Regions from separate parts of the Pseudoalteromonas sp. 1_2015MBL_MicDiv genome, predicted to be linked through region 1. Evidence: predicted binding sites of a transcription regulator. Region 1 holds the regulator's gene; each other region holds the start of a gene.

Region 1 (3,283 bases):
TACCTAGTGATAAAGGCAAGATTTCTATCGACGATAACGATATTACTCTTTTACCTATGCATAGTCGTGCTAGATTAGGCATTGGTTACTTACCCCAAGAATCATCAATTTTTAGAAAGCTTACTGTTTATCAAAACTTAATGGCTATTTTAGAAACACGTAAAGAGCTAAATAAGCAAGCAAGAGAAGACACACTTAACAATTTATTAGATGAATTTAGTATTCAGCACATTCGTGATAGCCAAGGTATGGCATTATCAGGAGGCGAGCGTCGCCGAGTTGAAATAGCGCGAGCACTAGCCGCTGATCCTAAATTTATATTGCTTGATGAGCCTTTTGCTGGTGTTGACCCTATTTCAGTGTTAGATATAAAGAAAATAATAGAACATCTTAAAAATCGTGGTATTGGTGTGTTAATTACCGACCATAATGTAAGAGAAACTCTTGATGTTTGCGAAAAAGCCTACATAGTTTCTCATGGTGAGTTAATTGCATCAGGCACTCCAGAACACGTATTAAACGATAAAACAGTACGTGATGTTTATTTAGGCGAGCAATTTAGGCTGTAACATTTACGCCATGTCTTTAAGCATCTGCTAGTATTAATTATAACAACATAAAAGGATTGTTAGAGATACATGAGGCAATCATTACAGCTGCGCATGGGCCAGCAACTTACAATGACTCCACAGCTGCAACAAGCAATTCGCCTGTTGCAACTCAGTACATTGGATCTCCAGCAAGAAATACAAGAAGCACTCGACAGCAACCCCCTATTAGAGGTTGAAGAGCAAGATTACGCCGAAGATTCTGCTGGTAAAAACGAGCAAAAAGCAGATAACGACGATGTCACTGTTAGCGCAAATGCTGATGATGTTCCGAGCGAATATGAGCAAGACAGTGGTGAAGCACTTGCTAAAGATACGCTAAGTGATGAAATGGCTATGGATGTTAGTTGGGATGAATATATGAGCGCAGCCCCAGCATCATCATCAGGACCAATGCCTGAAGATGAATCTATATACCAAGGCTCCTCAACTGAAACGCTCCATGAATACCTAATGTGGCAACTACAACTGACTCCCTTTAGTCCTACCGATGAAGCGATTGCGATTGCGATTGTTGAAGCCGTCGATGATTCGGGTATTTTAACGCTGAGCTGCGAAGAAATTTTAGAAAGTTTTAATCAAGAGAACGAAGAAGACAACGAAGTTGAACTTGACGAAATAGAAGCTGTTTTAAAAAGAATTCAATTGTTTGACCCTGTTGGTATTGCAGCACGTAGTTTACAAGAATGCTTATGTATTCAGCTGAACCAATACGATAAAGAAACACCCTATATTAATGAAACAAAAATGATTTTAACCGAGCACATTGATCTATTAGCTGCTCGCGACTATCGTACATTAATGAAAAAAACAAAGCTCAAAGAAGAAGAGCTTAAAGAAATAATGACTTTAATACATACTCTTAGCCCAAAACCGGCGGATACTATAGTTAGAGAAGAATCTGAGTATGTAATTCCTGATGTATCGGTGAAAAAAATAAAAGGTCGCTGGGTTGTTGAACTAAACCCAGATAGCATGCCTAAAATCAGAGTCAACAGCCAATATGCAGCAATGTCACGCACCGTTAAATCAAGTGGTGATAGCCAGTTTATTCGCTCGCATCTACAAGAAGCTAAATGGTTTATTAAAAGTTTAGAAAGTAGAAACGATACACTATTAAAAGTAACTAATTGTATTGTTAAGCAACAACAAGGTTTTTTTGAGCATGGCCCAGAAGCCATGAAACCAATGGTTTTAAATGATGTAGCAGAAATGGTCGAAATGCACGAATCAACTATTTCACGCGTAACAACTCAAAAATATATGCATACACCTCGCGGTATTTTTGAGCTTAAATATTTTTTCTCAAGCCATGTAAGTACTGAAAATGGAGGCGAATGCTCATCAACAGCAATACGCGCTCTCATTAAAAAATTAATCGCAGCAGAAAACTCAGCAAAACCATTGAGTGATAGTAAAATTGCAGATATATTAGCTGAGCAAGGAATAAAAGTAGCGAGACGTACAATCGCAAAGTATCGCGAATCTCTAGCTATTCCACCGTCAAATCAGCGAAAAAGTTTGATTTAAGACGCTAAACAAAGAGGGTAATGCTTATGCAACTAAACTTAACTGGTCGTCACGTAGAAGTAACTGATTCATTAAGAGATTATGTAAATACCAAATTTGCGAAGCTAGAAAGACACTCAGATCATATTAATAATGTTCATGTCATTCTTGATATAGAAAAATTAAACCAAAAAGCTGAGGCAACGATTCATGTAAGTGGAGCTGAGTTATTTGCCTCTACTGAACATCAAGATATGTACGCCGCCATTGACTCGCTGATTGACAAGCTCGATCGCCAAGTTATTAAACACAAAGAGAAGCTTGCTCGACACTAATATTATGAAATTAAGTTCACTTATATGCCAGGACTGCAGCAGAGCTGCGGTCCTTTTTAATAGTAAAAAAAGAATTTTAGAGTTCATCAGTCAACTTGCTCATGACAAGCTCCCATATCTTTCTCAACAAGATATTCTCAGCGCCTTAATGAATAGAGAAAAACTGGGAAGCACTGGTATAGGAAGAGGCATTGCAATCCCTCATGGGCGAATGAGCGGCGCAGAAGAGCCCTTAGCACTCGTATTAGTAAGCGAAACACCTATTAATTTTGATGCTATAGATAATCGCCCTGTTGATATATTTGTTGCTCTCATCGTACCTGATGGCGATAACCAGCAGCACTTAAAGACGCTCGCAACGATAGCTGATAAACTAAATAATAAAGATTTTTGTAAACAGTTACGCAGCGCAAAATCAGATACTGAGCTGTATCAAGTTATTGTAGAACAATCGTAATTAACATAATGGGTGATAAATGGAATTAATTATCATAAGTGGCCGTTCCGGTTCTGGAAAATCGGTTGCTTTACGCGTAGTTGAAGATTTAGGTTATTATTGCGTAGATAATATTCCAATTAATCTGCTACCTTCTTTAGTGAGAAGTGTATCTGATAACTACGACAAAATTGCAGTTAGTATTGATGTCCGTAATTTACCAAAAGAGCAAGATGAATTTAACGATATCCTTGAATACTTACCTGGCTTTGCTAAACCGACTCTGTTTTATCTAGACAGTGAGGATCAAACATTAATTAAACGTTTTTCTGAGACTCGCCGTCTACACCCGTTATCAGTTGACTCATTACCTCTTGATTTAGCTATAAAAAAAG
Region 2 (3,283 bases), 270 kb from region 1:
CAATAGATCGTAAATCTAACTTATAAATCTCCAAATGCTTTCCATCGTTATTCCCAGCCTCCAAGATTACATTCTTCCCTAGCGATACTTGAATTCCACTTTCAGAACATTGAACATTCGATTCTAAAATCTGAGAGGTAGAATCTTTAACTATTTCTACAAACTTTCCCTTTTCAGCTTGTGCCGTCAACCACACTCGCGGAATCTTACCGGCCCTAATAACCAACGGAGACCATAACCCTTGCTCTGATTTTATAATATGAGAAACGTTCTTTAAGTAGTTACTACATAAAACAAGCTCTTCATATAATCCAAGATCATAATATGAAAGATTAATTTCAGACATTTCTTTTGAGATATCCACTATCGGCCCCTTTCCATTTAAGTATAAAAACCATTGGATTACAGATATATGAAATCCTATGGTTTTAACTTCTAAAATATTAAAATTTAAATTAAGCTGGCACGACTTGCAATAGGGAATGCATACGAAATACAATTAAAGTAGCACAGGGTAATTTCGGTTAGTAGGTATTTACTTGGAAAGTTTGTAAAAGTGGTGGCCCCTCCCAGACTCGAACTGGGGACCTAACGATTATGAGTCGTGTGCTCTAACCAACTGAGCTAAGGGGCCAACTTTTATATAACTGCTAGGCAGTTAATTTTTGAAGCGTTCAGTCACAGAGCGACTAAAGCGGGTTGCAGTATAAAAACTTTTTGGGGGCTTGTCACTACTAAAAACCTTTATTTTAACAATCAGTAAGCTAACTGCTTAAATAGTAATCTTTTATGAGGGAGTAATGTGTAAAAATGAGGAATTTAAGAGAAGGGATTCATGCAAGCCAATTAAAAGTGCCTATTTAAGCTGTATTTAAAATTGACTTACACAACTAATAATACAAATAACACAACGTTACTTTTTAGCAATAATATAAATGGCGTGTATTAACCCTGGGAAATAACCTAGCAGTGTTAATAAAATATTTAACCAAAAATGCATACCTAAGCCTACTTGCAAAAATACACCTAGTGGCGGTAATAAAACTGACAATATTATACGAATGATATCCATAACTTAACTCCTTTAAAATTAAAAAACAAAAAGCCCAGATTCACTGGGCTTTGAGTATAGTGCATTATTCAGCAACGATAGATAATTTATCTACCACGTCGCGCACATCTTCAGCATTTTTGGCAATTTTAACCGCTAGCTGTTTTTCAGCTTCAGATTCTACAGAACCGTTTAGAGTTACAATACCGTTATCGGTATCAACATCGATGTCTGTACCACCAACTTCTGAGTCAAATAGGAAGCGTGTTGTGATTACGGTGGTGATTTTAGCGTCTGTTAGGTCGTTATCACCATCATCCATCATGTCTTTGTCTGTGTTTTTGGTATCCATGTTTTTTACAACAGTCAGGCTGTTTTCAACATCGGATACGCCATCTAGGCTAAGTACAAGTTCTTCTGCTAACTCTTTTTCAATTTCGCTATCAACTTTACCTGTAAGTACTACCTTGCCATTTTTTACATCAGTGTTAATGTCAAAGTTGTTTAGATTAGTGTTCATAAGTAGCACTGTTTCTGCCTTACCATCAATCCAAGCATCTTTACTTTCGTTTTCCCAGCTGTTTGCTTGGGCACTCATAGCCGTAGTACCAAGAACTAAAGCCGCGATAATAGATTTGTTAAATGTTTTCATAATCTTTCTCCTTTTGATTAAAGACACTTTAACTAATGCGAACTTTAGGCCAACTAAATTTAACATTTAAATTCAATGGGTTGGGAATTTAAATCAACTCATTTCATGTTATAGCCGTGTAACTATTTACAGACTCATCGGTAAAACTTTCTCACATTGTGAAAATAGCTAGATAATTGCTGTTTTGGTTAATCTATCGTTAATATAACAAAACTAAAAACAGACTGAAAAATTAAGCCTCTGATAATTATTGAAATTATATTTGGTACGCCGTTTGCTTACTCACTACCAATAGTAAATATAATAAGGAATACCCATGTCTGTAAAAGTTGAAGACCGCCCAATAGAGCAAGTACGCGAACAAGTGATTGATCAATTAATTTATAATTACAGCCATGGCGTTATTTCAGTGGATGCATTTGAAAGACGCTTAGATGAGGCTATGGATGCAAGTAATAATGAAGCTTTGTTAATCCTAGTTGAAGACTTAACACTTAATACCGATCAGCAATATAAAGCAGAAAAACAATCGCAATTTACTCCACATTATAGTGCACAGCAAAACAGCGATGATGATTTTACGCTACGCAGCATTTTGGGTTCTAACGAGCGCAGCGGTCAATGGGTTGTGCCAAAAAATATATACTTAACCAATTTTATGGGCTCTGTAGTGCTTGATTTTACTGATGCCATTTTTACCCATCAAAATGTAACGATTCACGTTAACTGTATTTTTGGTAGCGATGAAATTTATGTACCAGAGCATGTAAATGTAGTCTCTAAAATGTTTTGTATTTTAAGCAGCCTTGAAAACAAGTCGGTATCGCTTAACAAGCGCCAAGGGCCCACTATTCATATTGAAGGTAAAGCAGTAATGGGATCGGTTGAAGTTAAAATAAAACGCACCATAAAAGAGAAGTTTATGAGCTTTGCAAACGAGCTAAAAACACAACTTGGCGTTAATAATAACCGCTCATTATAATTTATCTAGCAGCGCGTTAGAGTCGATTGACCTTTAAGGTCAGATATTGCCTTAATTAGGTGCGTTTAATTGCTGCCCGAGATTTGTAACCTAAATAACCTGAACTCTGGATAATAAATCTATCTCAAGCAACTATTTTCAGTGCTAACTGCAGTCCTAGGTAGAGCCTTTCGTTAGCCTGTGTTTGGCATTTATACGTTGTTATTACCTATTTATAGGGAATAAGCACACCACATAGGTGTGTTCTACTAAAAACCAAACACACGGCTTAAAATTCAACTTCGAAAGATAAATAAGCCTAAGTTACTGCCTGACGTTTTATTATAAATCGTTATTTCGCTCGCTTGGTATATCACTTAAATATTCTACAAACTCTACTTCAAATCCAGCCGGATCGATAAAATAAACATTTTTTCTAAATGGGTTGTCACCGCCTTGTTTATCTATTTTAAAACCAACTTGTTGCAAACGCTTTACTACTGCATCTAAATTTTGGGTAACGTAAGCAAAGTGCGCTAAACCTAATTGATGGCCTGCTAAATCTCGGTTTTCACCTTCACCATGATCGCTCATTGCAATGTATTGTGTGTCATCACCA
Region 3 (3,283 bases), on a different replicon from region 1:
TTGGCGATTTAGTTCTTATTGCCTTTGCAAAAGCTGCAAGAGAAACACTCTGTGATGATCATCAGTTTGGCCGTTACGGCGGCGAAGAATGGTTATTTGCACTAAATACGGCTGATGAACGAATAATTCGCGATATATTTAACCGACTCGCCATTAGCTTCGCCGAGCATTGCAGTAATATAGAAGACTTTCCTACAGATATAAAAATCACTTTTAGTGCAGGAGCCTCTGTAAGTAGCCCTTTAAAAAGCACACTAGATATTCTTATTAAGCATGCAGATAAATTACTTTATAAAGCAAAAGAAAACGGAAGAAACCAAGTCGTAGTTGATTAAATAAACACAGCTAAAAGTATTGGCTCACTTACTTGACTAAAGTTCGTCTAAAACCATTTGTTTAATTTTATGTGCTTTTACAAAATGATCTAATTTATGGGTGTGTATCCACCAAGTAGCAGCTTCCATAAGTAGCTCTGGATCGTCGTTTTTATTGGCAAAAAATGCATAAAAAGAAAGCCCTACATTTTCTCCTTTAACTGCTATTTTTTTTATCGCATACGGTAATTATTTTTGCTCTTAGTTCTTCCCTCATACATACCTTATTTAATTATATTTTTACTATTAAAATACGCCATTTAAAAAGCTAACGATTAGCTGTAAAAGGCTTCTATCAACCAAGCCATGATTCTCAAGCTCTTTATTAGGCGTATTTACTTTTGCAGCTTTGCATTCATTATCTAGTGTCTCATTTTTAAGTGTATCGGTTTCGTATGCAATATCTGCTTGTTCCATACATTTTGCCGAGCCTGCGTAAGGCTTCGCCGCACAAGCGCTTAGTAATAAAAAAAGTGGAATTGCTATCAATAATTGCTTCATAACTAATCCTATTTTTACGCAACTTATTTACTTTAAATTACAGTTGCAAGTTAGCCTATTTACTTTTCTACCACCATTACAAAAAATTCAAAAAAGAACGTACCGATGGCATCAAAAAAAGTGTTATTTTTTTCATCCTTTTTAATTTGTGCGCTAATGCATTGATTGTAAACCTGTGAGCTTGTTTGAGCGCCATTTCGATCAACCATTTCAGCCTCTTCAATGCATAAGTTAGGGTCAGAACGCGGGGCTGAACTACATGCACTCAGTAAAGCGCACAGCAATAATGCGGCGACGGGGCTTTTTATGTTCATCCTTAAACTATCCTATTAAGTTAACGTGCTACCTGCATTTATGTGTGAGAGTAATATATAGGTTGTACCCAAATAACACTGACACTTTATCACTGCAATAAAATAAACAACCAGTAAATATTTGTAAGGTTCTGTAGGAATTTATACTCACTTTTATAATTGAACTGCGCGAAAGCCTGAAATTATTGCATTCATATCACTGTAAAATTTACAGTGATCGCAGCCAAAGAATAAAAAATTAAATTAAATTTATTAAATTACAATAACTTAATATTTGGCATTTAGTTTGCTAGTTAATGATATAAGCAAATAAATTGTAAAAGGACTAGTTATGAATATTTTTGAAGCACTACGTCATGACCATGACAAACAACGAGAATTGGTAGATGCGCTTATTCAAACACACGGCGACACAGAGCAGCGCCACACGCTAATGGATGAGCTAAAAACAGAATTAGAAAATCACGCAAAATTTGAAGAACGTTACTTTTATAACCCACTTATGTTTGATGACTTAACTCATGAAAAAGCGCGCCACAGCGTAGCTGAACATCACGAAATTGATGAATTAATTGAACAACTTGAAGATACCGAAATGAGCTCGTCTGCATGGTTAGTTGCAGCTAAAAAGCTACACCATTTGGTACATCATCATTTAAGTGAAGAAGAACACGAAGTGTTTCAATTAGCGGGTAAAGCACTTACCGAAGGGCAAAAAGAGAGCCTTGCTGAGCAATACAACGACGCTATGCATTAGTTGTAAACACGCAAACCGACTTCCACACACTCCCTGTGTACTTATTGGTTATAAGCCTTATGGCTTATAACCAATTTTTTTGCATGTACTTTATTACTTTACAGTAAATTTCACGTCTTGGTCGCGTAATAAGTAAAGTGCAAAACACGCAGCCCACATTGGCCATGCAGTGAAGAATAATAAGTTGTTGAAGCCATCAATGTATTGGTTATAAGATGAAAGCGTAGACAAACCATGCATCACAAAAATCACACCATAAGTAATGCGCTTTTTAATACCTGCTAAAAATGCTAAAACAAGCACTAACTGCACCGCACCAATAATGTAAGCCACTATATCTGTAGAGCCACTAATACCGTAAAAATGTTCAAAAATACGTGCGCTATGCCCAGGATTAACAAACTTATCGAATGTCCACATAACCATTACAATAAACACGCCTAAACGCAAAGATAAAAGTGACCACTGCAAACGGTTTTGCACATCAGAATTCATTGAACCTGTCATAAAATTTCCTTAAATGAATATTAATAAACGTAGAAGTAACCTAGACCGTATAAGTTATTTTTTATTTCAAAAATTTTTAATTAAATTCATTAGTTAAGCCATGCAGTACTAAAAGTGAAGCTTATTTAAGTAATTTAAAAATGCTGCATAAAAGTTAACTCTTTTAAAATGTTAGCAGGTTGAAAGTAGTCTATAATTAAAAATTCTATTAAAAGCATATATTTACATTCAGTCTAGTACAATCGCTGTATTAATATTTTATCAACTAATAAAACAATACTACTTAATTACCATCTTTATAATGCATCTGTTTTGTTATGTTCTAAAAAACAAAAAGAATCAAAATTTTACTGAAAGTTATTTTTAATCCTTTCGGTCTTTATCGCCAACAACATTTTAACCGTAGAGAGAAAACGTTTGAAACACGCATATTTAGCACTTTCCCTAGCCACCATATTAAATACACCACTTAATGCTTTTGCAGCCGAAGAATCAAAAACAGCAAAAGAAGGCGCAATTGAGCGTATTGAGGTGGCAGGCCAAGTTATTAGATCTCAAGGTCTTTCGGTTAAAAATGCCACTGTAGACGGCCCTTTTGGCGACAACTTAGCTCTACGAGATATAGCCCGATCAGTAACACCAATTTCAAGCGAGTTAATAGAACAACTCAATATTACGACTTTACAAGACGTACTTGCAGTAAGCCCTAATACCTATTCAGCCAGTGGTTTTGGGGCACCAAGTTTACCTACTATTCGTGGGCAACTAGGTGAGCTTTTCCAAGATGGTACACGCCGCCAAGCAGGTAATAATGGCTTTGGCGTGCCGTT

What was found. Region 1 encodes sigma-54, which starts transcription at its own class of promoters, with help from an activator protein. Its sites were predicted from a motif close to GTTGGCACGNNNNTNGNNT; they were not measured.
Region 2: the regulator sigma-54 is predicted to act here: its motif matches at 1,739-1,757, upstream of AOR04_RS15595 (BON domain-containing protein).
Region 3: the regulator sigma-54 is predicted to act here: its motif matches at 1,463-1,481, upstream of AOR04_RS19440 (hemerythrin domain-containing protein).

What each region holds. Positions count from the first base shown of each region.
Region 1 is NZ_CP012737.1:3,192,797-3,196,079, forward strand. It holds gene lptB (LPS export ABC transporter ATP-binding protein) at 1-569, shown strand, start outside; gene AOR04_RS14295 (RNA polymerase factor sigma-54) at 639-2,138, shown strand; gene hpf (ribosome hibernation promoting factor) at 2,165-2,452, shown strand; gene ptsN (PTS IIA-like nitrogen regulatory protein PtsN) at 2,457-2,909, shown strand; gene rapZ (RNase adapter RapZ) at 2,929-3,283, shown strand, end outside.
Region 2 is NZ_CP012737.1:3,461,916-3,465,198, forward strand. It holds gene AOR04_RS15580 (hypothetical protein) at 1-364, opposite strand, end outside; tRNA gene AOR04_RS15585 (tRNA-Ile) at 558-634, opposite strand; gene AOR04_RS15590 (YqaE/Pmp3 family membrane protein) at 914-1,072, opposite strand; gene AOR04_RS15595 (BON domain-containing protein) at 1,137-1,703, opposite strand; gene AOR04_RS15600 (LiaF domain-containing protein) at 2,020-2,685, shown strand; gene AOR04_RS15605 (VOC family protein) at 3,007-3,283, opposite strand, start outside.
Region 3 is NZ_CP012738.1:424,081-427,363, reverse strand. It holds gene AOR04_RS19460 (tetratricopeptide repeat-containing diguanylate cyclase) at 1-335, shown strand, start outside; partial or broken gene AOR04_RS21940 (DUF6500 family protein) at 372-591, opposite strand; gene AOR04_RS19450 (hypothetical protein) at 621-875, opposite strand; gene AOR04_RS19445 (hypothetical protein) at 935-1,189, opposite strand; gene AOR04_RS19440 (hemerythrin domain-containing protein) at 1,521-1,946, shown strand; gene AOR04_RS19435 (hypothetical protein) at 2,040-2,453, opposite strand; gene AOR04_RS19430 (TonB-dependent receptor) at 2,871-3,283, shown strand, end outside.